3 regions of the Bacillus sp. EB106-07-01-XG149 genome follow, and region 2 is predicted to be linked to each of the others. Evidence: riboswitches for the same ligand, from Rfam matches in the RefSeq annotation. Region 2 holds a riboswitch; each other region holds the start of a gene.
The links. A riboswitch is a leader RNA that binds a small molecule or an ion and turns the genes downstream of it on or off. The one in region 2 is predicted to bind S-adenosylmethionine.

Region 1 (11,143 bases), 190 kb from region 2:
CTTGAATCGGCAGGAAATATTTACCCGATGTCTTTGAAATTAGGAGAATGTTACCTTCTATTTTATACGCAGGATGAAAAAAAGTCGTTTCAAGCGAGATGGAAGCGAGATATTTTATATCGAATTGGAAAATTATTCGAGTTAATAGCATTGCAGGGGAAAACATTTCTCAGCATAGTAGAGCAATCACCGCCGCTCTACCTACTTTGTGATGAAGTTGTATGTTCATGGAATGAAAAAGGGAAAGTAATGAGGAAATTATTAGCTGATATGGAAAGAAAAGAAGAAGGTATATTTGAAGGTGTACAGTTCAAATATACAGAAAAAGAGTGGTCTTATATCGTTTCTGACACAAAACAACCGAAATTTTTAGTGTATTCGCATGCTAGAAACCCAGTAATAGCAAGGGAAAACATGAAAAATCTTATAGAAAAAATTAGACAATATCAAAAGGTGTAGAATTTTTATTTTAAAAGTGGTATTATAGTATAGTCTGATTTAAGTTATTAGTACTGGAGGGAATAAGAATGCGTGTGAATATTACTCTAGCATGTACAGAATGCGGAGATCGTAACTATATCTCAAAGAAAAACAAACGTAACAACGCTGAGCGTATCGAGCTTAAAAAGTATTGCAAGCGTGACAAGAAGTCTACGTTACACCGTGAAACAAAGTAAGCAGTAGGAATATTTTCCTACTGTTTCTTTTTTTATTCGATTCCTCTGTTAAAAGTGATACACTATCATCGTAGAGCAAAGTATCACTGTGAGGGGGAAAGTGTGTGAGAGAAGAGAAAGTACGTTTACGTAAACAAATAATAGAGCACATGAATTCTTTATCAGAAGAACGATATACAACTTTATCAGAGAAAATTGCATTTTCGTTGTATGCGCAAAAAGAGTGGGCTGAAGCTAAAACAGTTGGAATCACTCTCTCAATGGAAAATGAAGTGAATACATATCCTATTATCGAAAAAGCTTGGGAAGAAGGAAAGAAAGTTGTTGTTCCGAAGTGTAATAAAGGAACACGAACGATGTCTTTCCGGCAAATTAGTAATTTGGATCAATTAGAAATAGTGTATATGAATTTACGTGAACCAATTCCGGCGCTTACGGAAGAAGTGAATGCAGATGAAATTGATCTTCAAATCGTGCCAGGCGTAGCTTATACAGAGCGAGGAGAACGGATTGGATATGGCGGTGGCTATTATGATCGTTATCTCGTGCATTATAAAGGGAAAACGCTATCATTAGCTTATAGTTTTCAAATGGTAGAACATATTCCAGTAGAGCCATTTGATAAAAATGTAGAAAAAATTATTACAGAAAAAGGAACAATGGTTAAAAATGGGCTTGTATAGACAAATAAAAATTGACGAGACTTTTTCTTCTTGATTATAATAAAATATGTGAACGTTTTCTTATTATAATTTTTTATAGTAAGTGAGCATAGAGGGTGATGAAATGGTATCTATTTATGATATTCAACAATTGCTAAAGAAATTTGGTACGATTATTTATACAGGTGATCGAATTGCAGATTTACAATTAATGCAAGATGAATTGCGTGAATTAAATCAATCACAGTTAATCGATCCACAAGACTATCAAACAGCTTTATTTTTATTGAAGCAAGAAATTCAAAAAGAGCTAAATAAGAATTAGATAAAGGTAGGTAAGCAACATGGAAGAGAAATGGTTAGTTGGGGTTGACCTTGGTGGTACAACGATTAAATTAGCATTTATTAATGTGTACGGTGAAATTTTACATAAGTGGGAAATCCCTACGAATACAAATGAGCAAGGAAAACATATTACGCTTGATGTAGCGAAAGCTATTGATAAAAAGTTAGAAGAGTTAGGTGAATTGAAAAGCAAGTTAATCGGTATTGGTATGGGAGCTCCTGGTCCTGTACACGTGGCGTCTGGAATGATTTATGAAGCGGTTAATTTAGGATGGAAAAACTATCCGTTAAAAGATTTATTAGAAGTAGAAACAGGATTACCTGTTGTTATTGATAATGATGCAAACTTAGCAGCGCTTGGTGAAATGTGGAAAGGTGCTGGTGAAGGAGCAAAAGATTTAATCTGTATGACACTTGGCACTGGTGTTGGTGGTGGTGTAATCGCCAATGGTGAGATTGTACACGGCGTAAGCGGAGCTGCTGGTGAGATTGGACATATTACAGTAGTTACAGAGAATGCTTTCCCATGTAATTGCGGGAAGTCTGGTTGCTTAGAAACTGTAGCATCTGCAACGGGTATTGTGCGTGTTGCTATGCAAAAAATACAAGAGACTAATAAAGAGAGTGTTCTACGTTCTATGTTAGCAGAAGAAGGGCGTATTACATCAAAAGATGTGTTTGAAGCACTTGGACAAGGTGACGAGCTAGCAGGCGAAGTAGTAGAAAAAGTAGCTTCTTATTTAGGATTAGCTGTAGCGAACCTTGCTAGTACGTTGAACCCAGAGAAAATTGTTATTGGCGGGGGCGTGTCTAAAGCTGGAGATGCACTATTAGAGCCAATTCAACGTTATTTCGAGCAATATGCTTTCTCACGTGCTGTAAAGAGCACAAAGTTAGCGATTGCAATACTTGGTAATGATGCAGGTGTTATCGGAGGAGCTTGGCTTGTAAAAAAGCACAAATACGAAGCGAAGATGGTATAAGTTGTGAAATATGAAAAGAGGAAGGGGAAACCCTTCCTCTTTTTTGTGTGAAATCTTGATGAAGAATAACATGTAAATGAATTAAGCTGCTGGTGGGTACCCGTTATATAGAACAGTCATAATCGTAAACCATCCGAAAACGAGTACAGTTGCAATTGCAAAGCCGCCCGCGAATAAGTTTTTTTCGCGAAGAGTTCTAAGCGTAGCGAATACAGCTAACAGAGTGACTAGCGCAAAAATAATAACAAGGCCCATACAATATCCTCCTCTGTCTACCCATTCCTTAATATGAGTTTTTAGAATATTAACTCTTTTATATTGTACATGTTTTAAAAATGATTGTCGAGATAGCATCCTTTCTTTTCCTAAGAGAAAAAAATGTTGTATCATTGAAAGTAAGTTTAATAATTGGAGGAGATTTTCATATGAAATGGATACAAATGCCGTTAGGCCCATTACAAACGAATGCTTATATTTTAACGAATGATCAAAATGAGTGTATTATCTTTGATCCTGGTCACGAAGGCGAGAAGCTCGTTACATATTTACAAGAAGAACAATTAAAGCCACTTGCTGTTTTATTAACACATGCTCACTTTGATCATATTGGTGCTGTTGACGCGGTAAGAGACGCTTTTCATATTCCTGTGTACGTACATAAAGAAGAAGCAGATTGGTTAGGCGATGCAACTGTAAATGGCTCTCAAATTTTTATGATGAATCGCAGTATTACAGCAAAACAAGCAGATCATATTATTGATGCAGAAGGTGCATTAGCAATTGGTTCATTTAATTTTGAGATTTTTGAGACGCCAGGACATTCTCCAGGCAGTATTTCTTATTATTGTAAAGAGGCGAATGCTGTATTTTCTGGTGATGTATTGTTCCAAATGAGCATCGGAAGAACAGATTTACCCGGTGGAAGTTTTGCTGAATTGATTGGAAGTATTGAAGAAAAATTATTTGTATTACCAGATGATACAGCGGTGCTATGTGGACATGGTCCAGAAACAAGCATTGGTTTTGAAAAAGAAAATAATCCATTTTTACAGTAAGGAGCTAGTATGGAGATGGAGCTCATTTTAAAAGAATGGATGGAGAAAGAGAAGGATTATTCAATTTCATATAGTACGTATATGAACCTCGTATTGTACACAGAGGGACATGGCTATTATATGAAGGAACGTGAAAAAATTGGAAGACAAGGGGATTTTTTTACAAGTAGCAACGTATCCTCTGTTTTTGCAAAAACATTTGCTAAGTTTTTTATTCGTCTTGTTGAAAATGGTGAAGTTGCTCCGAATATTTGTGAGATTGGTGGGGGAACAGGAAGGTTTGCCTATGATGTTTTACAAGAGTGGAAGCAAGTATCTCCAGAAACCTTTATTGATTTAAACTATTCAATGATTGAAATGAGCCCTTTTCATAAAAACTTACAGCAGAAAAATCTTTGTTCGTTTTCTAATGTGTCGTATTATACGTCGCATAGTGAAATGGGAGAATCGTTCGAAGGGATTCTTTTTTCGAATGAGTTATTTGATGCATTTCCTGTTGAAGTAATTGAGAAGAGAAATGGAATATTGTATGAAGTACGTGTTACGTACACAGAGGAGGGGAAACTCGCAGAAGTATGTAGACCGCTACAGAAAAATATTGGTCGATACTTATTGAAATATAATATTCATCTTGCTGAAGGTCAGCGTTTTGAAGTGCCACTTGCGATGGAAGAATATATAGTAGAAATTGCGAAATGGTTTCAACGAGGTGTATGTATTACCGTTGATTATGGATACACAAAAGAAGAATGGATGCATCCTGCACATCAAGAAGGAAGTTTAAGAGGATATTACGAGCATAAGTTAATCGGTAATCCTTTAGAGCATCCAGGTGAAATGGATCTTACTACTCATATTCATTGGGACGAACTGAAAGAGATGTTTAGCCTGCAAGGCATGAATATAGTATGGCATAAGAAGCAATCGGAGTTTTTGTTAGCAGCAGGAATATTAGATCAGCTTACGGGTCACCAAGATCGAAATCCTTTTTCTGAAACTCAAAAACAAAATCGTGCAGTTCGTTCTATGATTTTGAGCGGAGGATTAGGGAGTGCATTTGATGTTGTGATACATACGAAACATATGCAACAGTTACACTTGGATCAGCATTTGAAAATATAAAAAAACAAGACACAGCATATTTCTGTGTCTTGTTTTTTAATACGACTTTTTAATTATGTAGCATCATATATTTTCTCTCATGATATATATTTATATTAAAGATATGAGATAAAAAATATAAAATACGCCCTTTTTCTCTGTTTATGAGCTCTTAACCTAATAATACGCGAACGAGTTGAATAATTGTCTCGTTTTCTACTTTGTAATAAATTTCCAATCCTTTTCTTTCACTTGAAACGATTTTAGCACTTTTTAATTTTGCTAAATGCTGTGAAATTGTAGATTGTGGCATGTTTAAGCCAGTGTACATTGTAGAAACGTTGCTTGGACCACGTTCAATTAATCCTTTTACAATACATAAGCGAACAGGATGAGCAAGTACTTTCAATAATTCTGCATTGCTTTCATATAGTTCTATTTCTTTTTGAAAGGTTTCTAACATGTTCTTTTCCACCTCCGTGTGAGCTGTTATACCATACTATACATACCAAAAAATTAAAGAAAAGAAAACAGTTGTTGCAGAAAAAAATTCCTAAAGTAAAGAAATTGTAAGAAAAGAGACCCTGATGTAAATAAAGTAGATAAATTTGCATGGTTTTGTAAAATGACACTTTTGGGTGAAAATTTCGATGCGTTTTAAAAATTGAAAGATATAGATATATTTGTAACACAATTTTATCATGATTTTCTTATTCTTTCAAATGAATATACAAAATTTTTAAAATAATAAGAAAAAGGAATTATAATGCTATATATAGAATATAAAACAGGTTAAAAGAAAAGAAGCTGAATGTAGTTAGCTTCTTTATGGTGATAACAAAATATTTGAGTATAGCTGATAAATTTTAGAATTACCAAGAAAGTAGTTATGTATTCTAGAGTTCATCTTTTATCAGCTTTAAAAATCTGCGGTTCCATATGTTCTCATAAAAATCAATTGTCTCTTTTGCGGACATAAACGGATTATTTAACGTAGAGGTTGCTTTCTGTACCATGAAGTTTTCGTATTCTAGTCCATGGGAAAATTTAATCGTAGCATCCATACAGTACTCTGTTTGGGCACCACAAAATTCAATACGGTGTACAGATAATTGTTCTAAAATCTCTTTCAAGTTTGTTTTATAAAATGAATTGGCATGTGTTTTTCTTACAAAAAAATCTTGTTCCTGAACATCTAGATCAGCATGAATAGCCCAAAGTTCTTTTTCGGGTACTAAATCATCATCACAATGTTGAATAAAAATGATTGGTTTATTTGATTTTCTGTATGAAGAAATTCTTTTATTTACTTTTGTAAGTAAATTTTGTAAATCGAATAAATGCTCTTCGCTATAACATACTCCATTTTGTAAATCGATAACGATTAAAACATCTGCACAAGTATCCATTATTTTTGCCCCTTTTTTACTTCTTAATATATCAATTAATTCATTATTTAGAAATAGATGGTGCTCTTTCGTTTTTTTATGAACTATACGAAAAGTAAAAAATATACGTAACGGCATAAAAAAGAAGATATGAAAACTTAATTTCATATCTTCTGTTCGTTCTATGCATTTACAGGTTCTTCTACATAAGAAAGGGCATTTTCAAAATCGGATATTAAATCGTCAACATTTTCAAGGCCGACGGATAACCGAAGTAATGAATTAGAAATCCCTCTTTCATCACGAGCTTCTTGCGACAGTGCTGCATGTGACATTTTAGCTGGGTAGGAAAGAATCGATTCGACAGCTCCTAAACTAACTGCAAAGACAGGTAATTTTACTTTTGATAAAAATTGGCGGAGTGCGTCTTCTGATTGTAAAGTGAAAGATAGGACAGCTCCAGCTGATGTAGCTTGAGATTGTTGAATATCAAATCCAAGATGTGTTTGTAAGCCAGGATAATAGACATTTTTAACTTTAGCGTGCTCTTGTAAATAATGTGCAATTTTATTGGCGTTTGCAGCTGAATGCTCAAGACGTACATGCAATGTTTTTAGACCGCGAAGTACGAGAGAACAATCTTGAGGACCTAAAATAGCGCCAAATGCATTTTGTAAAAATCCAAGTTTTTGAGCGAGTTCGGCATCTTTTACAACAGCTAATCCGGCAGTAACATCACTATGACCGGCAATGAATTTTGTGGCACTATGAAGAACGACATCGGCGCCAAGATCAAGTGGTTTCTGGAATAGTGGTGTCAAAAATGTATTATCAACAAAAGTAAGGGCGTCAATAGATTTTGCAAGTTTAGAAACAGCACGAATATCTGTCACTTTTAAAAGTGGATTAGAGGGTGTTTCCACATAAAAGAGTTTTGTATTTGGCTTAATTTTTTGCTTTATTTCTTCTAAATTGGTCATATCAACAAATGTATGTGACACACCGTAACGGGAGAGCACTTCAGTTATAATTCGATAAGTGCCTCCGTATACGTCCTCTGAAATGAGTACGTGATCGCCTTGTGAAAGAAGGAGGAATGCAGTAGAAATCGCTGCAATTCCTGATGCGAAGGCAAACCCCTTTGTTCCTCCTTCTAATAAAGCAATGATATCTTCAAGAGCTTCACGAGTTGGATTACCAGAGCGACTATAGTCATATTTTCCGAACGTATCTACATCAAACTGGTGGAATGTTGATGTATTATAGATGGGAACGTTAACAGCTCCTGTTTGCGAGTCATGTTTATATTGGTTGTGCAGTAAGAGTGTATCTATAGAATAACTCATATTCTTATACCTTCTTTTACAAGTTTAATGGCTTGCTTTAAGTCTTGAATTAAATCGTTACTATTTTCAATGCCAACGGAAAATCGCAGAAGACGATTACATACACCGTTTGCTGTTCTGATTTCTTCAGGAATATCAGCATGTGTTTGCGTTGCTGGATACGTCATTAAACTTTCAACACCACCAAGACTTTCAGCAAATGTAATTAAGGATAAAGATTGTAAGAATGGATTAATCCATGTTTCATCTTTCAGACGAAATGAGATCATGCCGCCTCTTCCAGGATAAAATACATCTGTCACCCCGTCTTCATCATTTAAATAAGCAACAACTGCTTTTGCATTTTCTTCATGTTGTCTCATGCGAAGCGCTAACGTTTTCATACCACGAATTAATAGCCATGAGTCAAATGGACTTAAGACCGCACCAGAGGCATTATGATAATGAGCGATTTCCTCACAAAGTTCCTTTCCTCTTGCAACGACAAGTCCGCTTAGGACATCGTTATGTCCCCCTAAATATTTCGTTGCGCTATGAAGTACAATGTCGGCACCTTCTGTTAATGGCTGCTGTATATAAGGCGTATAGAATGTGTTGTCTACAATAAGAAGTAGTCCGTGTCTTTTGGCTACGGTTGCGACAGCGGCAATATCGGTAACTTGCATTAACGGATTAGTTGGAGTTTCTATGAAAATAGCCTTCGTTTCAGTTGTGATAGCTTGCTCAATTTGTTTAATAGATTGTGTATTTACGTATCTACATCGAACGTTCCACTTTTTTTCATGCTCAGAAAATAATCGATAAGTGCCCCCGTATAAATCTTCGGATACAATAAGTTCGTCTCCAGAACGGAATAGGGAGAGGACGAGGAGAACAGCTGCCATCCCTGAACTACAGGCATAACCTTGTTCACCATATTCTAAGTCTGCGATTGCCTGCTCTAAAAGACCACGAGTTGGATTGCCAGTTCGTGAATAGTCAAAGCCAGTAGAGTTACCAATTCCTTCGTGACGATAAGCAGTTGAAAAATAAACAGGTGGGTTAACAGTTCCTGTTGTAGTTTCGCTCCGGTTTCCGATTTGTGCTAGTTTTGTTTCAATAGTTGACATGTGAAAATTCCTCCTTTTTAAATTAACAATTAAGTGAATGTAAAGTGAAACTTTAATCAGTGAGGGGGGCATTCCCCACTGATTATCAGTCCTCACCAATCGGGCTTTTACGGGCAGTCGATTCCCACCTAACTTCTTTGTTCTAGCTGAATTTTGAGTTGGGAATCTTACTGCCCGTTAATGCGGGGTAAAATAAAAAAAGCCTTCTAAAGAAGAAGGCTTTCGGTTTGAATAGAGTCTTCTTCTCATCTGTCAAATCTTTCACAATTTGCTGGAATTAGCACCTTATTAACAAATGTTAATGGTTGCTGAGGCGTCATAGGGCCAGTCCCTCTACCTCTCTAGATAAGAATGTTCGTATGAAATTTTATTATGTTTTTAACTTTACAACAAAAGATAATTGAATTGCAACTTTATTTTAAATAATTTTTATTTTTCCGCAAGTGTCATTGACTTTTGCATTTGTGCATGCTAAATTTATTAAAAAATTAACAAACATTGTTAAAAGGGGAACGTATTTCCTTTTAGCTACATAAATAAAATAATAAAGACAAACTCTTATTGAGAGCGGTGGAGGGAAAGGCCCTGTGAAACCCGGCAACCTTCAAACAAAATGTTTGAAACGGTGCTAATACCTGCAAAACGAATGTTTTGCATGATAAGAGGAGGATTGATTATGTCCCCCTCTTCAAAGTGAAGAGGGGGTTTTTATATTGATGGAAATGAGGGAGATTTGTGAAATTACTAGATTTATTATCAAAAGGAATTGTAATAGGTGATGGCGCGGTTGGAACGTTATTACATTCACATGGCTTGCAAAGTAGTTTTGAAGAATTAAATATATCTGATCCGGATTTAATTATATCGATTCATAAGCAATATGTAGCTGCTGGGGCTGATGTAATTCAAACAAATACGTACGGAGCAAATGAAGCGAAATTACGTATGTATGGTTTAGAAAATCAAGTTACTGAAATTAATAGAGCGGCAGTAAAATTGGCGAAAGCATCTGTGACAGAGAGAAATGCAATTTTAGGAACAATTGGTGGCATGAAACATATCGGAGCTGTTACAACAACTGATATGGAGCGAGAATTTATGCTACTTGAGCAGGCAAGTGCATTACTAGAAGAACAGGTTGATGGACTGCTATTAGAGACTTTCTATGATGAGTTTGAATTACTTCATGCTGTTCAGGTGTTACGAAAACAAACGAATATTCCAATTGTAGCTCAATTAGCATTGCATGAGGCAGGTACAACTCAAAATGGAAATGATGTAAATGAAATATTAAAACAGCTTTTAGATTACGGTGCAAATGTTGTTGGATTGAACTGTCAACTAGGGCCACTTCACATGACGGAAGCTTTTAAAATGATATCGATTCCGCAAAATGGGTACTTGTCAGCATATCCGAATGCAGGTCTCCCAAATTATGTGGAGGGACGTTACGTATATGAGGGAAGTCCAGCTTATTTCGAAGCGATGACACCGAAATTTATTGAGCAAGGTATTCGGTTATTAGGTGGTTGTTGTGGCACGACTCCAGAACATATTGAAAGTATGAAACGTGCAATTGCAAATGTTACACCTGTAATAGAAAAGGATACGATTCAAAGACCGAAAGTAGTTCATACACACGAGAAACGTTCAAAAGCTCATGTCACATTAGCAGAGAAAGCAAAAAAACAAACGACAGTAGTAGTGGAATTAGATCCACCGAAAACATTAGATACGCAGCGATTTTTTGAAGGAGCAAGAGCATTGAAAAGAGCTGGTGCAGATGCTATTACTCTAGCAGATAATTCATTAGCATCGCCTCGCATCTCGAATATGGCAATGGGGGCATTATTAACGAAGCACGATATTCCGGTATTGACGCATTTAACGTGTAGAGATCATAACGTCATTGGACTACAGTCTCATTTATTAGGCTTATCGGCGTTAGGTATGGAAGAAGTGTTAGCTTTAACTGGTGATCCAGCACGCGTTGGTGATTTTCCAGGTGCCACTTCTGTATATGATTTGTCCTCTATTGAGCTCATTAAAATGATTAAAGAAATGAACGACGGACGCTCGATTTTAGGGAAATCAATAGGTCCAGCAACAAGGTTTTCAGTGGGAGGTGCGTTTAATCCGCATGTAAGACATTTAAAAGCAGCGGTTAAGCGGATGGAACGGAAAATAGATGCTGGAGCGGAATATTTCTTAACTCAGCCAATTTATGATATCGCGTTAATTGAAGAAGTGTATGAAGCGACAAAGCATTTGGAACAACCTATTTTTATTGGGATTATGCCATTAATAAGTAAAAGGAATGCAGATTTCCTTCATTTTGAGGTGCCGGGTATTACTCTACCTGAAGAAATAAGGGAGAGAATGGATGGACATGAAACGAAAGAGGCAGCAATTGAGGAAGGGATTCGCATTTCACAAGAATTGATCGATGTGGCGATGAAATATTTTAACGGCATTTA
Region 2 (11,143 bases):
GGTTTCATCTCTTTCTTCAATAACAATTTCTGTACCTATTTGTTTCGTAATATCAAACGTAGATAACGGAGCTGCAACGTAAAATGGAATATCGAAATACTTTGCTAATATAGCTAAATTCATTGTTCCGATTTTATTTGCTGTATCTCCATTTGCGACAATTCGGTCCGCTCCTACAATAATTGCGTTTATTTCTTTCGTTTGAATAGCATGCGCTGCCGTATTATCTGTAATAAGTGTTACATCAATATTTGCCTGTTTTAATTCCCATGTCGTTAAACGCCCGCCTTGTAAAACCGGTCTCGTTTCACACGCATACGCATGTAAACGTACACCTTTTTCTTTCCCAATATAAAACGGTGCTAATGCAGTACCATATCTAGCAGTTGCAATACTTCCAGCGTTACAAATTGTTAAAATGTTATCACCGTCTTTAAAGCATGTTAATGCATGTTCTCCAATACTCCGGCATACCGCTTCATCTTCTTGCTGAATGAGAAGTGCTTCTTCTTCTAATATTTTTTGTGCTTCTTTTATTTTAGTAATTTCTCGAATGGATTCTCTCATACGATCGATTGCCCAAAATAAATTGACTGCTGTCGGGCGTGACGTTCCTAAATAATTACAATCTCTATTAAACTTCTTTTGAAATTCTTCCATATGTACAGTATTATATTTTTTTGATGCAAGCGCCAAACCAAATGCAGCTACAATTCCAATTGTAGGTGCTCCTCGTACTTCTAGCATGACAATACTTTTCCATACCTCTTCAATCGTCGTTAATGTTTTGTATTCTGTACTATGCGGCAACTTTGTTTGATTTAATACTGCAATGGCATCACCTTTCCAACTGACAGACCTCGGAACAGTAACAATTGTACTCATGCTTTTACCCCTCCAGAAACTGTCTGTTGAAATAACGTTCGGAACAGTTGAATGTCAGCGCTCTTAGATTCATATTTTATTAGTTCTTTACCTAAGGATAGCGCTTGTTTTTTAGCTTGGATTCTCGTTTCTTTATTTGCTATTTCATCTAAATCAGCTACATGTGCTAAACCAATTGTTCTACGTATAAGCTCACATCCAGCAAATCCAACGGCATCCGTAAAAATATTTTGCAAAATAATTGGCAACCATTGTTTCTCTTTCGTATATGCTTCTACGCCTTCTCCAATCCATAATTTCGTAAAAGCTTCTACAAAATAACTCCATGTTTTCTCAATATGGAAAAATAGCACACTTCTTTTTTCCTCTTCACGGGATAGTGCATTTAATAATAAATTTGCAATAAATTGACCAAGGTCAAATCCAAATGGACCGTATGTTGCAAATTCTGGATCAATTACTTTCGTTTCAGCAGGTGATGAAAAAATACTACCAGTATGTAAATCACCATGAATAAGCGCTTCTTTTCTTGTTAAGAACTTATATTTATATTGCGCGACTTTTAATTTTAAATTTTTGTCACTCCACAGTTCATCCACCGCTAGTTGTAACTCTGGTTCATAATCATTCGTATCATAATGACTAAACGGATCTGTAAACACTAAATCTTCCGTAATTTTACTAAGATCTGGATTAACAAATTCACTATCTAACACTCTTTTCTCTTCTGATTGTAAACCGAAATCTGAAGTATAAAACAAAACATGTGCTAGAAAGCGACCAATATGTTGGGATAAAAGTGGGTACTCCTCTCCATCTATTAATCCTTTTCTTGTAATTGTTAGCCTTGATAAGTCTTCTATGACCGTTACTGCTAACTCTTCATCATGACTGTACACTACCGGCACATATTCCGGCACATACTTCGCAAAAATTTGTAATGCTTTACTTTCAATCGTCGCTCTTTTTATAGACAGTGGCCAGCTCTCACCAACTACTTTCGCATATGGCAGTGCTTGTTTTATTATAATAGACTTCTCTCCATCATCTAATTTGAACACGTAATTTAAATTTCCATCTCCAATTTCATGACAAACTACATTTGCTTTCTTTTCAAAATAACCGTGTTCTTTCGCATATTGTATAGCTGTTGTTTCAGTTAATGAATAATATCCCATCGTCTTCTCCCCCTTTTTTAAATTCAGAGGTTTTTCTGACGTAGAAAAACCTCTTTCCACAAAGAAAGAGGTTTGAAGTTTATCTTCTCCCCTCTTATCTGCCAGAAAGGTTTACTTTCTGCTGGAATTAGCACCGTGCCTTTTGGCGTAAATAAACGCCCCATTTCACAATGGTATTACGGTCGGTTGCTGGGCTTCATCGGGCCAAATCCCTCCACCTGCTCTTGATAAGAGTTGTATAATTTTTTGAATTTTTAACTTTATGTTGAAGACTATACCAAGAATAAAAATCACTTGTCAATATTTTATTTGTATAATTCTGGACGACGATCTGCAAAAACTGGAATTCCTTTGCGTACTTCTTTAATTTTCTCAAAATGAAGCTCTCCAAATAAAATTGATTCTTCTTCATTCGCTTCTACAACAACTTCGCCCCAAGGATCGACAATTAAAGAATGACCGGCAAACTCATTATTCGGATCCTTTCCTGCCCTATTACATGCAACAACATAACACTGATTTTCAACTGCTCTTGCTTGCAATAGCAAACGCCAATGAGCTAAACGAACCAATGGCCATTCTGCTACAACAAATAAAACTTTTGCACCTTTAGCAGTATGAACACGCATCCACTCCGGAAAACGAATGTCATAACAAATTGTACCGGCGCACTCTACATCATCTAGCTTAAATTCACCTGTACTATTTCCAGCGATTAAATATTTATGTTCATCCATAAGCTGAAATAAATGTACTTTACTATATTCATTGACTAGTTCTCCTTCCTTGTTTACCACATACATTGTATTTGTAACACCTTGCTCTGTTTGCTTCGCTATAGACCCACCGACAATATGTACACCATATTGCTTCGACCATTCTTTCAGCTTTTCTTTCGTTTGCAATCCATCCCTATCTGCAATTTCAGTAAGCCTCGTTAAATCATATCCCGTTGTCCATAGTTCTGGTAAGACAATAACGTCTGGTCTTTCCTTCATCGCTTCGCTTATTTTATTTTTAGCATTCTCAATATTTTTTTCTACATCTCCAAAGACAATGTCCATTTGAATACATGCGACTTTCATTTTGTCAGCCCCATTCATAATTTTTTCTTTACAAAATACTGGAAAGATTATATCATTTGTCACTAGAATTGTAACAACTTTCAAAAGAGGTGGAAAGTATGAAATTATTTCAACCTTCTGAGATAGTAACATCATTGCCAACACAATTTTTCGCTTCACTTGTTGCAAAAGTTAACAAAGTCGTAGCAGCTGGTCACGATGTTATTAATCTTGGTCAAGGTAATCCAGATCAACCAACACCGCAGCATATCGTAAAAGCTTTACAAGATGCTGCTGAAAAGACCATTCATCATAAATATCCGCCATTTCGCGGACACGAAAGTTTAAAAGAAGCCGTGGCAACATTCTATCAACGCGAATATGATGTAGTAGTAAATCCAAAAACAGAAGTTGCTATTTTGTTTGGTGGAAAAGCTGGATTAGTAGAATTACCACTTTGTTTTACAAACCCTGGTGATACTATTCTCGTTCCAGATCCAGGCTATCCAGATTATTTATCAGGAGTTGCTTTAGCAAAAGCACAATTTGAAACAATGCCGCTTATTGCAGAAAATAATTTTTTACCAGATTATACAAAAATTGATGCCACTACCGCTGAGCGTGCAAAGTTAATGTTTTTAAACTATCCAAATAATCCTACCGGTGCTACTGCATCAAAAGATTTCTTTGATGAAACCATTCATTTTGCTAATAAACATAATATATTAGTCATTCATGATTTTGCTTACGGTGCTATTGGATTCGATGGTCAAAAACCTGTTAGTTTCTTGCAAGCAGACGGTGGTAAAGATACAGGTATTGAAATTTACACTCTATCGAAAACTTTCAATATGGCTGGATGGCGCATCGCTTTTGCTGTAGGGAATGAAAGTGTGATTGAGACAATTAACTTATTACAAGATCATATGTATGTTAGTATTTTTGGTGCAGTTCAAGATGCTGCCCGCGAAGCACTATTAAGTTCACAGTCTTGCGTAATAGACCTTGTAAATAGTTACGAATCTCGAAGAAACGCTCTTGTTTCAGCTTGTCACTCAATTGGTTGGAATGTAGATATTCCAACAGGCTCATTCTTTGCATGGCTTCCTGTTCCGAAAGGATATACATCTGAGCAATTTTCTGATATTTTACTAGAAAAAGCACACGTTGCAGTTGCTCCTGGTGTTGGATTTGGTGAACATGGCGAAGGATATGTCCGTGTTGGTCTCTTGCATACAGAAGATAGATTACGAGAAGCCATTAATCGAATTGATAAATTAAATTTTTTCAAAAAATAATTGACAACATGAAAAATATCTGACAAAATTCAGTTATCTTAAAAATTTAAACATTTCTAAATACTTCTTATCAAGAGCAGGTGGAGGGACGAGCCCGACGAAACCCGGCAACCGATCTACAATTGTAGACACGGTGCTAATTCTCGCAGCATTATGCTGACAGATAAGGAGCTGGTTGTAAAAAAACCTCTCCTTAGCTGAGAGGTTTTTTTATTTAACTAGGAGGTTTTAACAATGAGCGGAATTATAGCAACGTATTTAATCCATGATGATTCACATAACTTAGAAAAAAAGGCCGAGCAAATTGCACTCGGTTTAACAATTGGCTCTTGGACTCATTTGCCACACTTATTGCAAGAACAATTAAAACACCATAAAGGCAACGTCATTCATGTTGAGGAACTAGCTGAACAAGAACATACCAATTCGTATTTACGTAAAAAAGTTAAACGCGGGATTATTAAAATCGAATATCCGTTATTAAACTTCAGTCCGGACTTACCAGCAATTTTAACAACTACATTCGGAAAGCTATCACTTGATGGTGAAGTGAAATTAATCGACTTAACATTTTCAGACGAGTTAAAACAATATTTCCCTGGTCCAAAATTCGGGATAGATGGTATTCGAAATCTTTTACAAGTGCATGAGCGTCCCCTTTTAATGAGTATTTTTAAAGGAATGATTGGACGAAATATTGGTTATTTAAAAACGCAATTACGCGATCAAGCAATTGGTGGTGTAGATATAGTAAAAGATGATGAAATATTATTTGAGAATACATTAACACCACTTACGAAACGCATTGTATCTGGAAAAGAAGTTTTACAATCCGTATATGAAACATACGGACATAAAACGTTATATGCCGTAAATTTAACAGGACGAACTTTTGATTTAAAAGAAAATGCGAAACGCGCAGTGCAAGCTGGGGCAGATATTCTATTATTTAACGTATTTGCTTACGGACTAGATGTACTACAATCACTTGCAGAAGATGATGAAATCCCAGTTCCTATTATGGCACACCCTGCTGTAAGTGGTGCTTATTCAGCATCCAAGTTATATGGAGTTTCCTCTCCATTATTACTAGGAAAGCTACTACGTTATGCTGGGGCTGACTTTTCATTATTCCCATCTCCATACGGAAGTGTTGCTCTAGAAAAAGAGGAGGCTCTTGCTATCTCAAAATATTTAACTGAAGACGATGCATTTTTCAAGAAGAGTTTTTCTGTTCCGTCTGCTGGTATTCACCCTGGTTTCGTTCCCTTTATTCTACGAGATTTCGGTAAAGATGTTGTTATTAATGCTGGCGGCGGGATACATGGACATCCGAGTGGAGCGCAAGGGGGCGGTAAAGCTTTCCATACTGCAATTAATGCTACTTTGCAAAATACACCACTCCATGAAGTAGATGACATAAATTTGCATAGTGCACTTCAAATATGGGGAAATCCCTCTCATGGGGTGAAATTATGAGTATTCAAGTATTTTGTGATTTCGATGGCACGATTACAAATAATGATAACATTATGTCCATTATGGAAAAATTTGCACCACCAGAAGCCGAAGAAGTAAAGAATAGAATTTTATCACAAGAGCTGTCTATTCAAGAAGGTGTTTCTCAATTATTTCAATTAATACCTACTAGTCTACACGATGATATGATTCAATTTTTAATAGAAACTGCTGAAATCCGTAGTGGTTTTCATGAATTTATACAATTTGTAAATGAAAATAACATTTCTTTTTACGTTATATCAGGTGGAATGGATTTCTTCGTCTATCCACTCTTACAAGGAATCATTCCAAAAGAGCAAATTTACTGTAATGAAACAGACTTTTCAAATGAATTCATTACAGTTAAGTGGCCTCATCCTTGTGATCATCATTGTCAAAATCATTGCGGATTATGCAAATCATCTTTAATCCGTAAATTAAGTGATACGAATGACTTCCATATTGTGATTGGAGATTCAATTACTGATTTACAAGCTGCGAAACAAGCAGATAAAGTATTTGCTCGCGACTTCCTTATTACAAAGTGTGAAGAGAATTATATTGCTTATACACCGTTTGAAACATTTCACGATGTTCAAACCCAATTAAAACATTTGTTGGAGGTGAAATCATGAAACAACTTTTTCGTCAATGGTATGACTTAAGCGAGATAAAAAAAGAATTAACAACACGAAATTGGTTTCCAGCAACGAGTGGTAATATTTCTATAAAGGTTAGTCATGAGCCACTTACTTTTCTTATTACAGCAAGTGGTAAAGATAAAACAAAAACTACTCCAGATGATTTTCTATTAGTAGATCATCTAGGGCTTCCCGTATTAGAGACTGAATTACGCCCTTCAGCAGAAACAATATTGCATACACATATTTATAACAATACGAATGCTGGGTGCGTACTTCATGTTCATACAACTGATAATAATGTCATCACAAATTTATATAGTGATGCAGTCACCCTTCAAAATCAAGAAATTATTAAAGCTCTCGATATTTGGGAAGAAGGTGCAACAATTCACATTCCTATTATCGAAAACCATGCCCATATCCCAACGCTTGGAGAAAACTTCCGAAAACATATACAAGGAGATTCGGGAGCAGTATTAATCCGTAACCACGGTATTACCGTATGGGGCCGAGATAGCTTTGATGCAAAGAAAAGATTAGAAGCTTATGAGTTTTTATTCCAATTTCATATAAAACTATTATCAATTCAAGGAGGCGTTTCTAATGGCGCAAATTCGTATTCATGAAGTAAATACTCGCATCGAAAATGAAGTAGAAGTATCTAAATTTCTACAAGAGGAAGGCGTTTTATATGAGAAATGGAATATTTCTAAGCTTCCTACTCATTTAAATGAAAATTATTCGTTAACAGATGAAAACAAGGCTGAAATATTAGCTGTGTTTTCAAAAGAAATCGCTGATGTTTCAGCGCGCCGAGGCTATAAAGCACATGATGTAATTTCACTTTCAAATAGCACACCTAACCTTGACGAATTATTAATTAACTTCCAAAAAGAACACCATCATACCGATGATGAAGTTCGCTTTATTGTTAGTGGTCATGGCATCTTTGCTATTGAAGGAAAAGATGGGAAATTCTTTGACGTTGAACTTGAGCCAGGCGATCTCATATCTGTTCCTGAAAATGCAAGACATTATTTTACCTTGCAAGATGATCGTCAAGTTGTAGCTATTCGTATTTTTGTTACAACTGAAGGCTGGGTTCCAATTTATTAAGGTAGTTAGTTGAATAAAAGGACTTGGATCCCCTTTTCCAACCTTTTATTCACTCTACATATATACATCCTCCTATGGAACAGGCTTATTTCAAAAAGTGAAATAAGCCTGATTTTTTATTTTCTCAAACATATGAGTCCTTCTATGCCAAAACAATCTCCCCTTCTATTTTTTAAGCAAATTTTTCAACACTTTTTGAACATTTATTGAACTTTTTTTGATTTTTTCTGAAAATTCTGTTTTGTGTATGATATACTACAATTAAATAAAAAGGAAAAGAATATCGCAAACAGAGGGGGATAATCATGAGTTTACTTATCGCACTTATACTAGGGGTTACGTGTGGAGCACTTCCTGTTATTCTAGGAGCTATTATGGAAGAGTTGGAAGTTGGTGTTTTAGGTTTTGTCGCATCTTGTGTAAGCGCTTTATTTTTTGGCTTATTCGGTGCTATTCCTGTTTCAATTCTGTGTGCATTTTATATAGTACGCCATGCTCGTGCAAAACAATTCGGTCCTAATCACATCGCGCAAGTTATTCCATTTCCAATCGAACGATGCCGCAGAGCTTCTAGCTTATAATTATAAAAATTAAATATACCTAAATAAATAAAAGTCCTCAAATGAGGACTTTTATTTATTTTCTTCTAGAAATTGAAACAATTCTTGTAAGTGCAAGGCGTCTTCACTATAGCTAACAGATACGTGACATATACCGTCAATCTCTGCTTGCATATAAAGATCAACCCCATCTCGATCATATTTCAATGCCAAATAAAACTCCATTTCTTCTAACATCTTTTTTGAAGTTCGAATAACATAATGCCCCTTCTCATCTCTTCCATATTCGAATTCCGGCCCAAAATCATATTTTTGTTTAAAAGCTTCTTTTTGTTTTTCACTAATTTGTATACAAGTTGCTCGTTGTACATTATCAATCATCTCATCAAATCTTTGTAGATCCATCTCATTTACCCCTTTATGTATTTTTTGTATAACACTTGTGTTCCGCTATTCTCTTCCCCATCTTTTATTAACTCCTCATACAATTGCTTCGCCAAACTTAAACCTGGTACTGGTAATTGCAATTTTTCAGCCTCATCTAAAGCTATCTTCATATCTTTCATAAAGTGCTTTACATAAAACCCTGGTTCAAAATCTCCCTTTAACATTCGAGGAGCTAAGTTACTCAATGACCAACTACCTGCTGCTCCCGTTGAAATACTTTCTAATACTTTATCCGGATCTAGTCCAGCTTTTTTTGCATAAGCAACAGCTTCACATACTCCAATCATGTTAGAAGCAATCGCAATTTGATTGCACATTTTCGTATGTTGTCCACTTCCAGCTGGTCCTTGCAACTGAATGTTTGTTCCTAGTTTTTCAAATAACGGTAAACATTTTTCATATATTTCTTTTTCACCACCGACCATAATTGCGAGCCTTGCTTCTTTCGCACCAACGTCTCCTCCAGATACAGGCGCATCTAACGTATATACATTCTTACTTTTACCGGTTTCATTAATACGTTTTGCCAATGTTGGTGTAGATGTCGTGAAATCAATTGCTATCGTACCTTCATTTGCATTCTCCAAAATCCCATCTATCCCAAAGTACACTTCTTCTACATCATGTGGATATCCAACCATAGTCATTACAACATCAACTTGCTTCACTAACTCTTTCGGTGTATCACACCAATTCGCACCATCTTGCACTAAAGAGTCTGTCTTCATTTTCGTTCTATTATATACATATACTTGATAGCCGTCTTGCATTAAATGACGCACCATACTTTTTCCCATTACACCAATACCGATGAAACCTATTGATACATTTTTACGTTCCATTTTCTCATCCCCTTTGTTCTAATAAATCACTTACCATCTTTCGAAACTCATTATTAAAATCATCATCTATACTATTTTTCACATTTGAAAATAATATAACAAAAGTGCCTTTTTCTTTATTAAAATTATTGAAAGTGTTCCAACCAGATAGTACACCATGATTATGAAAATAATCCGGATATATGTAAAAACTATATGCATATTTTCGTTCTGTTGAAGGTGAAAACATCGCTTGTCTACTTTGTTCAGAAAGAAGTTTCCCATTTATAATCGCTTCGTCTAACTTCTTCATATCGCCAACTGTCGTATACATCTCACCGCATCCGTATAACCACTCCATTAACAATTTTTGTGCAGGTTCAAGTACATTCTCTTTCTTTACATATCCTTTAGTAAAATGCTGATCTCCCTGAGCCATATTTCCCATACCAGATTCATGCATTTCTGCTTTAGTAAATATATTTTCTTTTATGTAATCTCCTAAAGGTTTTTTTGATATGCTTTCTATAATATAGGCAAGCACCATATAATTATAATCTGTATATCTCCAACCTGCGCCTGGTGGAAATTCTAACTTTTGACTTCCAATCCAATTTACTAAATTTATACGAGAAGCTGCATTCACTTTCCCTTTTCCGCTTTCTGGTAAACCTGATGTGTGTGTTAACAAATGATATAAGGTGATATTTTTATCTACCGGAAAAGAGGGAATATATTTATTTACATTATCTTGAATATTTAACTTCCCTTGTTCCTGCAGCTGTAAAATAGATGTGGCCACGACTGTTTTCGTAATAGAACCGACACGATATTTTGTTTGAGGCGTATTTTCTATCTTATTTTGAACATCAGCATATCCATATCCTTTATTCAATATAACATGCTCTTTATCTGTTACTAAAACTGTTCCATTAAATTGCTTTCCTATTAAATATTGATCTAACTTTTGAGATATACTAGCATAATCAATTTGTTGTTCTTCTTTTTCTTCTATATTCTCTTGTACTTCTGATTCAATAGTAGGATTCACCTTAGTTGTTAATACAGTGCTTTCCTTTATATTGGGATTATAGAGAAAATAGTATACTCCACCACAAACTACAGCAGACAGCGAAGCCATCGTCATTATTTTTTTTATCATGTTGTTCCTCCATAATTCCTTCGTCCAAAATCCCCCCCACATTCTATTATCAAACAATAAAAAAAAATCGCAACAATTTGTTGCGAAAAATCACTTTTTTTCTTTTCTATATACACACACTTGATTTTTTCCATTTTTTTTCGCTTCATATAATGCGATATCCGCTCGTTGCATTAATTCTTCTCTTGTAATCCCTTGTTCATATAACGCGACTCCAAAACTCGCTGTTAATTTCGAAATTCCGGAGAAATGCTTTGTTTCAATGAAAAATCGTAATGATTCCGCAACCTGAAATGCTTCTTTTTCTACTGTATTCGTTACTAATATAATAAATTCTTCTCCTCCCCACCTTGCAAATACATGTTGCTGCTCCACTTTAGATTTCATAAGCTCTGCAAGCTGAATTAGTGCTAAGTCACCAAAATCATGGCCATATGTGTCATTTACTGTTTTAAAATTATCTATGTC
Region 3 (11,143 bases), on a different contig from region 2:
ATACTCACTTCTCTTACTTCCTTAGCATCTTCTAGCATATCTTTCGCTTTAGAAATCGGTGTAACAATCCATTCTACACGATCACTTGCTGTTTTAATTAACTCCTCAATCTTGGCAACTGTTATCATTTTTCCTTTATGAATAATCGCAACCCGATCGCATATCATTTGTACTTCACTTAGCAAGTGACTTGAAATAAACACACTCATATTTTCTTCTTCCACAAGCTTATGTATAAATTCCCTAAGTTCTCTAATTCCAGCTGGGTCTAAACCATTTGTTGGCTCATCTAATATGAGCAATTTTGGATTTCCAAGAAGCGCTTGCGCAATACCAAGGCGCTGTTTCATACCAAGTGAGTACGTTTTTACCTTATCGTGAATTCTTTCATCTAAATGAACCATTTGAGCAATTTCAATAATACGTTCATCTGATATACCACCTAGCATACGGGCAAATTGCTTTAAATTTTCCCATCCAGTTAAATATGTATACAGTTCTGGGTTTTCAACGATACTCCCTATTTGACGCATCGCTTCTCTGAAATTTTCCTTAATAGAATAACCACCGATAGAAATCGTACCTTCTGTTTCTTTAATCAATCCAACTAACATTCGAATTGTAGTTGTTTTTCCGGCACCATTCGGCCCTAGGAAACCAAACACTTCCCCTTGTTTTACATCGAAGGAAATATTCTCTACAATTGTCTTCTTTCCAATTACCTTCTTCACGTCTCGTACGGAAAGTATCGTCGTCATTTTACCCCTCCTTGTTCTAGTTTTAATTTACTCGCAACATTTTGAACTAATCGGTCTGCCATATATGTATACCCTACTTCATTCGGATGGAAATGATCGGAGTATAATAAATCTTTCCCGCGGTTTTGGAATAAATCAAATGTCGGTGTAATATATACATTTTTATCATTTAGCGCTAATTTTTCTAAAGATGCATTCCAGTCTACAACAATGTTTGAAGACCCTTTTAAATCTTCTACATCTTCAAAAGGATTATATAAACCTAGCCAAAAAATAGGACTATCTGTATTTAACTTACGAATTTCTTCTATAATTTTCTTTGCTTCATTCTGGAATGTTTCTGTATCAGGACGGTATGTTTCTAAATCTACCTTTCCAAGCGATTCCCAACCTGGAAATAAATCATTCCCTCCAATCGTTAAAACGATTACATCTGCTTGCTTAATTGAATATTGAGCGCCACTACTCTCCATTTGTTTTAATAAGTCCGGCATTTTCGCACCACTAACAGCTAAGTTCGTTAAAGCAACCTTTTGCTTATAATCTTTTTGTAAATCTTCTTTCACCCTTCCAATATAGCCAATTCCTTCTTTATCACCAACACCACGTGTTAATGAATCACCTAAACTAACGATTTGTAACGTTCCCGTTTTCTTTTTCTCTTTTGCCACTACATCGGTCTTTTTAATTAAATTTGAAGCTTTCGGATTTAACACATCATTTACACCTGAAACAAAGCCATATGCAAATAAACAGAAAGATGCAATTGTAATGAGTAGAATTACTTTTACTACTTTTGATCTCATATCAAAACCCCTTTTAGCCCTCATAGATTGTCCATAATTATACCAAACGCAATTTTGAAAAGCGATTTTCACACCTTATCTATTATGTTGTTTCCCTATGTACTAGTTCTGGCAATAACTCTACGTGCTTTACATCTATTTTCTTATCATTAATCTTTTCATATAATAATTCAAATGCCTTCACGCCAACATTTTTACTACAATACGAAATCGTCGTAATGCCTAAAATATCTGCGACATCTTGATCATCACAACCGATAATCGTAATATCTTCTGGAATACGAATTCCTTGTTTTTTTGCTTCCGTTACCATTCCCGCTGCAATATGGTTGCAAGATACAAGAAACGCAGTTGGTTTCACTGACATACAGACCCATTCCCTGATTACATTACGTCCATCTTCCACTGTAAAACAGCCCTTAAACTTCCAGGCCTCTATCGGTGTTACAGCAATCTGTTGAAGCGAATCCTCATACGCTTGTTTTCTTCTCTGACTATTAATGCTATTACTTCTTCCAATGCAATACCCAATACTTGTATGGCCGGCATCTATTAAGCTCTTCATGCCGCGCGAAAAGACTTTATAGTAATCAATATGCACACTCGAAATGAAATTCGAGTCTATTTCTTCACACATAACAATTGGACCAAATTTCGTATATTCTTCAAGCTTTTCCTTACTATTTGCTCGGGAACATATAATAACCCCATCAAGCTTTTTCATTTTTAACATATTCAAAATTTCTAATTCTCTTTCCTCACTATAATTCGTCTGACAAAGCATCATATTATAGTTATTCTTTGCTGTTTCCTTTGATATTCCCTCGATAATAGCGCTATAATATTGATCATTTACGTGCGGTAATAAAACACCAATGACATTCGTTTTTCCTTTCACTAAATGAATTGCATTCACATTTTGCGTATAATTTAATTCTTCTATAATTGTTAAAATTTCTTTTCGTTTCTGTTCATTCACATATGGATGATTATTCAACACACGTGAAACAGTTGAAACAGATACTCCAGCAAGTTCAGCAATCTTCCTTATATTCGTCATCTCATTTTCCCCTTCTCGCAAAAATTCTCCCTTGACCTGGTAAGCTTTCCACAATATATCCTTTCCTAGCAAATACATTTTGAAAGGATATACAACTATGCTTCGATTCAAATTAGAATATATATTTTTCATTGGCGGTCTACTCACTCTCGCCATCGGTATTAATATGATGACGACAATTACTTCCTTTGGACTTAGCCCTTATGATTCCTTCTTTATTGCACTATATCAAAATTTCGGGATAAGTATCGGTTTTTGGATTTTCATGATTAACTTTGCTTTTACCCTTATCGTACTCTTTTGGAATAAAAAACAAATTACGATCGGTACAATTGTAACGATGGTTCTTATTTCTCTTTTTGTTGATTGGATTGGTTCCATTCCAACTATTATGGACGCTATCCGTTCTCTTCCAAAATATATAACACTTATTTGCGGAAATCTATTCGTTGGAGCTGGGATTGGTCTTTACGTCTCTACAAACCTTTGCGCAGCACCTCAAGAAGCTTTCGTTTTAACCGTTGCTGAGAAAAAGAAATGGACATTTAGAAGAACAGAAATTTCGTTAGCGTTTTTATTTTTAACATTAAGCTTCCTATTAGATGGACCTATCTATTTTGGAACAATCATCTTATCCTTTACAACAGGCTGGATTATCCAAGCATTTATTCAAATTGGTACGAAGATTTTAAATAGAAAAGAGCCTGTTAAGCAAGCTGCTTAACAGGCTCTTTCTGTTTTATGATAAGGGACGCTACTTAGCATCCCCTTCAATTCGATAGTTTGCTTTCAAACAATCTATTTCTTCATACCCTTGCAACGTATGTAGAATATAATCATAATCAGCAAGAGACGCACGATGCGTCACGATTACAATTTCAGCCTTCCCTTTCTCTTCAAGCGGCATTTGAATAATCTTTTCAAAGCTAACGCCACGCTCAGAGAATAATGAAGTAATTTTTGCAAATACACCAATTTCATCTTTTACATGAAGTCTTAAAAATTTCTTCACAACAATTTCGTCTGGCTCTTTTAATACCTTTTTATACTGCGGGGATACCGCACTATTTCCGTTTACACCTAATCGAATATTTTGCATTACAGCTACTAAATCTGAAACAACAGCTGTTGCTGTCGGTAAACTTCCTGCACCTGGCCCATAAAACATCGTTTCTCCGACCGCTTCACCATACACATATACAGCGTTATATTCGTTTTGCACGGCCGCAAGAGGATGTGTATTTGGAAGAAGTGTCGGTTCAACTGTTACCTCTAATTTTTCACCATCTCGCTTCGCAAGACCGATTAATTTAATCGTGTATCCTAAACTCTTACTGTATTCAATATCTTCTTCTGTAATAGAAGTAATCCCTTTTACCTTCACATCTCCAAGCTCTACATTTGTAGAAAAACCAAGGGTAGCCAAAATCGTCATTTTTCTCGCTGCATCTAAACCTTCCACATCTGATGTTGGATCTGCTTCTGCAAATCCAAGTTGTTGGGCTTCTTTTAACACGTCGTTATATGCTCTCCCTTCATCTGACATTTTCGTCAAAATAAAATTTGTCGTTCCATTTACAATTCCCATTACTTTCGTAATAAGATCTGAAGAAAGTCCTTCTACGATACTTCGTAAAATCGGAATCCCTCCAGCTACACTTGCTTCATAAAATAAATCTGCTTTATTATCTTTTGCTACCGCTAACAGTTCCGCCCCATGTAACGCCATTAAATCTTTATTGGCAGTCACAACATGCTTCCCGCTCTGTAAGGCTTGCAAAATATATGCTTTTGCATCATCAATGCCACCCATCACTTCGATGACAACGTCAATATTTGGATTATCTAAAATTTCATTTGCATCTTGTGTTAATAGAGTAGAAGGTACCTCTACTTCTCTCTCTTTTTCAATATTTTGTACTAGTACTTTCGTTACTTTTACAGGACAACCTACTTGGTGGATAAGTCGCTCTTGATGATCTGTAATGATACGAACTACACCGCTACCAACTGTCCCAAGACCTAATAAACCAATTTGAATTTCTTTCATAATCCTGTCCACCCCTCAAAAATTGTGTTTAGATGAAATTATATGAGTAAAAAATCTGAAAAACAATGTTTTTTGAAAATTCGGAAAAATATAAGTTAATCTTTACAAAGAAAACGTTGCCACGTGTTACACAATCTTTTTTTATAATACATAAGGGGTTTCTTGATACACGTAATAATTCAGCCAATTAGAGAATAATAGATTCCCATGGCTTCTCCACCTTACAAGTGGCTTCTCATTTGGATTATTATGCTTAAAATAATTTTTCGGCACATCAATATTTAACCCTTTTTGGCGGTCCCGTTCGTATTCTTGCTTTAACGTATCACAACTATATTCACTATGCCCGAGCGCAAACACTTGCCTTCCTTCTTGCCCAATGACAAGGTGAACACCCGCTTCCTCAGAATTTGCTAATAATGTTAAGTCTGTCACCTCTCTAATATCACTCTCTCGTACTTCTGTATGACGAGAATGCGGGGCAAAAAACAATTCATCAAACCCTTGTAACAATTTCACATGTTGCTCACAGACTTCATGTTCAAATACACCGAACATTTTTTCCTTAAGAGGATACTTTGGAACACCATAATGATGATACAAGCCAGCCTGTGCCCCCCAGCAAATATGAAGCGTAGATGTTACATTCTTTTTTGAATACTCCATAATACGTTTAAGCTCTTCCCAATAATCTACCTCTTCAAAAGAAAGAGTTTCAACTGGTGCTCCTGTAATAATAAGTCCATCAAATTTCTCATTCTCAATATCACGAAATGTTTTATAGAAACTCGTTAAATGGTCCTGCGCTACATTGCGAGACAAATGTGATTCCATATGAAGTAAGTGAACATCTAATTGCAACGGTGTGTTGCCAATTAAACGAAGTAATTGCGCTTCTGTTTCTTGCTTTGTAGGCATTAAATTTAAGATAGCAATTTTCAATGCCCGGATATCTTGTGTTTCTGCTCGCTCCTTCGTCATTACAAAAATATTTTCCTTCTGCAACACTTTGCGAGCTGGTAAATCTTTATCAATTATGATCGGCATGTTCTTTGCCTCCGACTAGCGCTGCTTCTAAATCTGCAATAATATCAGAAACATCTTCTATACCAACCGATAAACGAATTAAATCTGATGTAACGCCAGCTAGACGCTGATCTTCAGCACTTAATTGTCTATGCGTTGTGCTAGCAGGATGTATAACGCAAGTTCGTGCATCCGCTACATGCGTTACGAGAGTTGCTAGTTTTACATTTGCGATAAATTCTTTCGCTGCTTCTAATCCGCCCTTAATGCCGAATGTTAAAACACCACTAGCACCTTTTTTCAAATACGTTTGTGCTAACGAGTAATTTTCATTGCTATCTAATCCCGGATAATTCACCCATTCAATACGTTCATGGTTAGCAAGCCACTTAGCAACTGCGAGAGCATTTTCACTATGACGCTCCATTCTTAAATGCAGCGTTTCTAAGCCGATATTGCTAATATACGCATTGAATGGGCTCATACAGTTTCCGTAGTCTCTTAATAATTGAACACGCGCCTTCACAATATAAGCTGCTGCACCAAAATTTTGAACGTAACTTACGCCGTGATAACTTGGATCCGGTTCAACAAGTTCAGGATATTTCCCATTTGTCCAATCGAAGTTCCCTCCGTCAATGACAATGCCGCCTAAAGAACTTGCATGACCATCGATATATTTCGTCGTAGAATGAACGATAATATTTGCTCCGTGCTCAAATGCTTGGCATAAATAAGGAGTTGCTAATGTATTATCCACAATAAAAGGTACTTCCAACTCTTTCGCTGCATCTGAAAATTCTTTGAAATTTAAAACGTTCATCGCTGGATTTCCTAACGATTCTGCATAAACAAGTTTCGTCTTATCATTAGCAAGGGCCACAATTTCATCAGCACTTAAATTCGGATTAAAGAACGTAACGTCAATACCAAGCTTACGCAAACTCACTCCAAATAAATTAAACGTTCCGCCATAAACTGTGGAAGAACAAAGCAAGTGGTCTCCGCTACTACAAATATTTAAAACAGCAAGCATAATAGCAGCCTGCCCAGAAGCCGTTGCAACAGCTCCTACACCACCCTCTAAATCCGCTAACTTTTGCTCAAATGCAGCTAAAGTAGGATTTCCAATACGCGTATATATATATCCTTCTGCCTCTAAATTAAATAGCGCTGCTAAATCATCTGAAGTATCGTATTTATACGTTGTACTTTGATAAAGTGGCAAAACACGCGGTTCACCATTCTTTGGTGTATAGCCACCTTGCACACAAATTGTTCCTTTTCCCCATGATTCTCCCATCTCTCATTCTCCTTTCTTTTATACAAAATAAAAAAACTGCTCCTTTCCTGAAAACAAGAAAGGAGCAGTTTGAAAACACGCTCTAAAGGCTCTTTCTTATCTTTCAGGATTATTACCTGCAGGATTTGGCACAATTCCGTTATACGGCTGTTGCCAAGGTTTCATCGGGCCTGTCCCTCCACCTTTTCTTGATAAGACTATGCAATTACCGTTGATTTTATAGCAATAATTTCCTAATGTCAATCAGTTTTTCTGAATGTTCTAAATTAAACACAAAAAATTTGACATGCATAACAAAAGAAATATATTCCATATTCATTCGAAAAAGACCTTTTAAAACCCACGATTACTATATAAAATTAAGTAAGTAGTTTAACTGTATACATTTCAAATTCTCACGAGACCTCAATATATTGAATAAGCCAACATCTCAAAAAGATACTATACATATTCCTTTCACAGTAGCATATTTAATCCTTTCGACATTAAAACTTACATAACGGAGGTATCACATGACAAACACAAAGGACATGCACTATATAATCGTCCTATACGGCATTCTTTTAGGCTCTATAGTAGGAGCTACAGTCTGGCTATTTTTAGTTACAATAAATATCGGCATTCACTTTATTTGGGGATACTTACCTACTATTTTCTCTTCTCCCCCGTATTACACTATTTGTGTAACAACTATCGGTGGTATTCTCGTTGGTTTAACCCAAAAATACTTCGGCACATATCCACGTCTTATGCCGGAAGTGATGGGTGAATATAAAAAAACAGGTAGAATTGAATACCGTTTTGTACATAAAGCTACTTTAACTGCGATTATCGTTTTAATATTTGGAGCTAGCTTAGGTCCCGAAGCAGCACTTGTTGGAATTATCGGTGGACTTTGTACATGGGTAGGGGATCGCTTTACATTTGCCTTAAAAGGAATGAATGAACTAACAGAGGTTGGAATTGGCGCTACTTTAAGTGTAATTTTTAACGCGCCATTATTCGGTTATTTAGCTCCAAATGAAAATGAGGGTGAGCAAATTAACGAATTTTCTAAAGGAAAAAAAGCAATTGTATATTTAGCTACCACTTTCGCTGGCTTTTCCGTTTATATATTACTTAGTAAATTCGATAATCGCGGATCCTTTATCGTTAATTTTGGGGAAGGTTCCCTTTCTCTTAATGAATGGATTGCCTTTCTACCACTTGCTAGTATTGGTGCTATAGTTGGTTTCTTTTATTTCAAATTTGAATTCACATTAGAGAAATTAATCCATCCCTTCAGGGAATACAAACTATCACTTGGAATTATCGGTGGTATTTTATTAGGAATTACAGGAACTTTTCTCCCGTACACGTTATTCTCAGGAGAACACCAATTAAAAGATTTAGTCGTTGAATGGAGTCACTTATCCTTCTGGGTACTACTTCTTTCAGGTGTTTTAAAATTATGTATTACTGCCGTTTGTTTAAATACAGGTTGGCGCGGTGGACATATTTTCCCAATTATATTTGCTGGATCTAGTATCGGATATGCTATAGCTTCCATTATCCCGATAGATCCAATCGCTTCGGTAGCCATCGTCACGACAGCAATTTCAAGCTATGCATTAAGAAAACCAATTGCTATAACATTACTATTACTCATGTTTTTCCCGCTCAATTTACTATTACCAATGCTTGGAGCGGCAGCGATTGGTAATGCATTTCCACTTCCTAAAAACAACGAAGTTACAAACGAATAAAAATAGGCAGTAGGGACAAAAGTTCCACTGCCTATTTTTATTACACACGTTGCTTCAATAACGCGTATAACTCTTCAAAATTTTGTACTTCATATGTTGGCACAATCTCGCTATTATTTGATTTCTTTTCTGGATTAAACCAACAAGTATCAATTCCCGCTACATATCCACCTTTCATATCAGCACTTAACGAATCCCCAATAATGAGCCCTTCTTTAGGAGAAAAATTAGGAATTTGTTCAAAAACATAATCAAAATACTCTTTCATCGGCTTTTGGAATCCTGTATCTTCAGAAACGAAAATATCTTTAAACAAGGCATGTAATCCTGCATTACGTAAACGTTTATCTTGCGTCTTAGAAACACCGTTTGTCACTATATATAAATTGTACTCACTTTGAATTTGATTTATAAATTCAAACGCACCTTGCATAAGTTGGTCTCCTTCTTCTAAGTAGCTACGATAATTATTTTCGAATAATATCCCATCTACCTCTTCCCCGTATTCTTTAAACAAAATCGAAAACCGTGTATTTACGACTTCATCACGGTTGATTTCACCTTCTTCAAAAGCATCCCAAAGACTTTTATTAATTTTTTTATACTGCACTTCAACCTCGCTAGTTAGAGGAATCCCTTTCTCTTCAAAAAGCATACGTAACGCCACTTTCTCCGCCTTTTGAAAATCTAACAATGTATCATCTACATCAAATAGCAATGTTTTATATTTTTTCATAAGCCCTTCACACACTCTTTTCTACAAAAATAAATTTACGTAAATCGTATCATTCCTTCTTGTAAAAATAATAGGAGATATCTCATACTAAACATGAGGTGAAAATATGAAAGTCAGCAAAAATAGCGACGAAATCTCTCATTACATGCAAACTTACAACTTCCATACTTTTTTTTCTTTTGATGTCTTACCTTACGCTGAACTACATTCCTTTCAAAAGAAAGAAAGGATATGTAATGAAGGCGTTGATGTTCCTTATCTTTATTACTTAATTTCCGGGAAAGCGAAAATATATATGAGTCACAAAAACGGGAAGGTCTCCTTAATTAACTTTATTCAAGCACCTTCGTTCATTGGAGAATTAGGATTAATTGGTGTAGAATCCGTTACGAAAACAGTGGAAGTGATTGAAGAATGTATGTGCTTAGCGCTTCCTCTTAAAGATTGTCAGCATCTTTTGTTGCAAGATGCTATATTTCTACAGAAACTATGCAAATTTATCGGCGAAAAAACAATTAGCCGAACAGAAAGTTACGCCAAAAACAATAGCTATCCGTTCGAAAATCGATTAGCGGCGTTTATTCTATTAACAGAACAAAATAACAGTTATACAGAAAAACATACCGAGGCTTCGGAATACTTAAATGTCAGCTACCGTCATCTTTTATATGTATTAAACCAGTTTTGCCAGCAAAATTACTTAACAAAAGACGGAAGAACCTATTACATACAAGATCGAATTCACTTAGAAAAACTGGCTGATGAACTTAAAATATAAAAAAGTAGCATTAACGTTTATATGTTAATGCTACTTTTTTTGAGTGACGATTCTATTTTTAATTAAAATTTGCTTGCTACTTTAGCTGCTTCTTCAAGACCAGCTGTAATGATCTCTTCTGCTTTATCTGGGAATTGGTTATGTCCTTCAATAACTACTGTTTCCATATTTGTTGCACCGAAGAAGCCCATCATGCTTGCTACATATTTAACAGCCATTTCTACTTCAGCTGCTGGACCTTCAGAATATACGCCGCCGCGCGCGTTTAATAATGCAATCTTCTTATCTCCAATTAGACCAACTGGACCTTCTGGCGTATATTTAAACGTTTTGCCAGCTCGGTTTAAATAATCAATATATGTGTGTAGCACTGCTGGAATCGTTAAGTTCCATAATGGGAAACCGAAAACGACTTTATCAGCTTCTAAAAATTGATTTAAATACTTATCAGCAACTGCTACTGCTTTTGCTTCCTCTTCAGTTAAATCAAATCCTTTACTTGCTTTGAATGTACCATTAATCATATCTACGCCTACATATGGTAATTCTTCTTTATATAAATCAAGTTCTACTACTGTATCATTTGGATGTGCTTCTTTATAGTTTGCTAAAAATGCCTCGTATAATTTCACACTAACTGCTTGTTCCGCTGGGCGGTTGTTTGCTTTTACAAATAAAACTGTTGCCATTGTTTTTCCTCCTAGTACTCACTCTTCTGTTGTTATATGCTTTCAAAAAAGGTATCCCTTGTAATTGTTGTTTTGTTGCTTACAAACATATTTTATCTTTATATCAAGACAATTTCGTCCTCACATAGACGTATTTTTCTATAAAAAAAGTCCACCTTCTAAAGGCGAACTAGGTCTTACGACTTTTGTCTT

Region 1: linked by a shared signal. The riboswitch ahead of metI (cystathionine gamma-synthase/O-acetylhomoserine thiolyase) and the one ahead of mtnW (2,3-diketo-5-methylthiopentyl-1-phosphate enolase) in region 2 are both predicted to bind S-adenosylmethionine.
Region 3: linked by a shared signal. The riboswitch ahead of AC3WTA_RS25205 (bifunctional O-acetylhomoserine aminocarboxypropyltransferase/cysteine synthase) and the one ahead of mtnW (2,3-diketo-5-methylthiopentyl-1-phosphate enolase) in region 2 are both predicted to bind S-adenosylmethionine.

The regions. Positions count from the first base shown of each region.
Region 1 is NZ_JBYTDP010000002.1:544,842-555,984, reverse strand. It holds gene AC3WTA_RS09000 (sugar phosphate nucleotidyltransferase) at 1-459, shown strand, start outside; gene rpmG (50S ribosomal protein L33) at 528-677, shown strand; gene AC3WTA_RS08990 (5-formyltetrahydrofolate cyclo-ligase) at 782-1,360, shown strand; gene AC3WTA_RS08985 (YqgQ family protein) at 1,464-1,664, shown strand; gene glcK (glucokinase) at 1,684-2,667, shown strand; gene AC3WTA_RS08975 (DUF2759 domain-containing protein) at 2,749-2,922, opposite strand; gene AC3WTA_RS08970 (MBL fold metallo-hydrolase) at 3,093-3,722, shown strand; gene AC3WTA_RS08965 (class I SAM-dependent methyltransferase) at 3,732-4,844, shown strand; gene AC3WTA_RS08960 (ArsR/SmtB family transcription factor) at 4,996-5,286, opposite strand; gene AC3WTA_RS08955 (cysteine hydrolase family protein) at 5,720-6,232, opposite strand; gene metC (cystathionine beta-lyase) at 6,394-7,557, opposite strand; gene metI (cystathionine gamma-synthase/O-acetylhomoserine thiolyase) at 7,554-8,666, opposite strand; SAM riboswitch class I at 8,909-9,018, opposite strand; SAM riboswitch class I at 9,222-9,331, shown strand; gene AC3WTA_RS08940 (bifunctional homocysteine S-methyltransferase/methylenetetrahydrofolate reductase) at 9,402-11,143, shown strand, end outside.
Region 2 is NZ_JBYTDP010000002.1:352,209-363,351, forward strand. It holds gene mtnA (S-methyl-5-thioribose-1-phosphate isomerase) at 1-885, opposite strand, end outside; gene mtnK (S-methyl-5-thioribose kinase) at 882-2,063, opposite strand; SAM riboswitch class I at 2,155-2,297, opposite strand; gene AC3WTA_RS07805 (carbon-nitrogen family hydrolase) at 2,369-3,232, opposite strand; gene AC3WTA_RS07810 (pyridoxal phosphate-dependent aminotransferase) at 3,247-4,425, shown strand; SAM riboswitch class I at 4,490-4,595, shown strand; gene mtnW (2,3-diketo-5-methylthiopentyl-1-phosphate enolase) at 4,660-5,904, shown strand; gene mtnX (2-hydroxy-3-keto-5-methylthiopentenyl-1-phosphate phosphatase) at 5,901-6,560, shown strand; gene AC3WTA_RS07825 (methylthioribulose 1-phosphate dehydratase) at 6,557-7,195, shown strand; gene AC3WTA_RS07830 (1,2-dihydroxy-3-keto-5-methylthiopentene dioxygenase) at 7,173-7,685, shown strand; gene AC3WTA_RS07835 (hypothetical protein) at 7,991-8,266, shown strand; gene AC3WTA_RS07840 (DUF3909 family protein) at 8,318-8,650, opposite strand; gene AC3WTA_RS07845 (NAD(P)-dependent oxidoreductase) at 8,656-9,534, opposite strand; gene AC3WTA_RS07850 (serine hydrolase) at 9,539-10,675, opposite strand; gene AC3WTA_RS07855 (GGDEF domain-containing protein) at 10,766-11,143, opposite strand, start outside.
Region 3 is NZ_JBYTDP010000009.1:40,508-51,650, forward strand. It holds gene AC3WTA_RS25175 (ABC transporter ATP-binding protein) at 1-758, opposite strand, end outside; gene AC3WTA_RS25180 (SGNH/GDSL hydrolase family protein) at 755-1,636, opposite strand; gene AC3WTA_RS25185 (LacI family DNA-binding transcriptional regulator) at 1,647-2,624, opposite strand; gene AC3WTA_RS25190 (YczE/YyaS/YitT family protein) at 2,722-3,348, shown strand; gene AC3WTA_RS25195 (homoserine dehydrogenase) at 3,379-4,674, opposite strand; gene metA (homoserine O-acetyltransferase MetA) at 4,816-5,721, opposite strand; gene AC3WTA_RS25205 (bifunctional O-acetylhomoserine aminocarboxypropyltransferase/cysteine synthase) at 5,705-7,003, opposite strand; SAM riboswitch class I at 7,097-7,201, opposite strand; gene AC3WTA_RS25210 (chloride channel protein) at 7,516-8,748, shown strand; gene AC3WTA_RS25215 (YjjG family noncanonical pyrimidine nucleotidase) at 8,789-9,484, opposite strand; gene AC3WTA_RS25220 (transcriptional regulator YeiL) at 9,591-10,262, shown strand; gene AC3WTA_RS25225 (FMN-dependent NADH-azoreductase) at 10,325-10,951, opposite strand; gene AC3WTA_RS25230 (response regulator) at 11,142-11,143, opposite strand, start outside.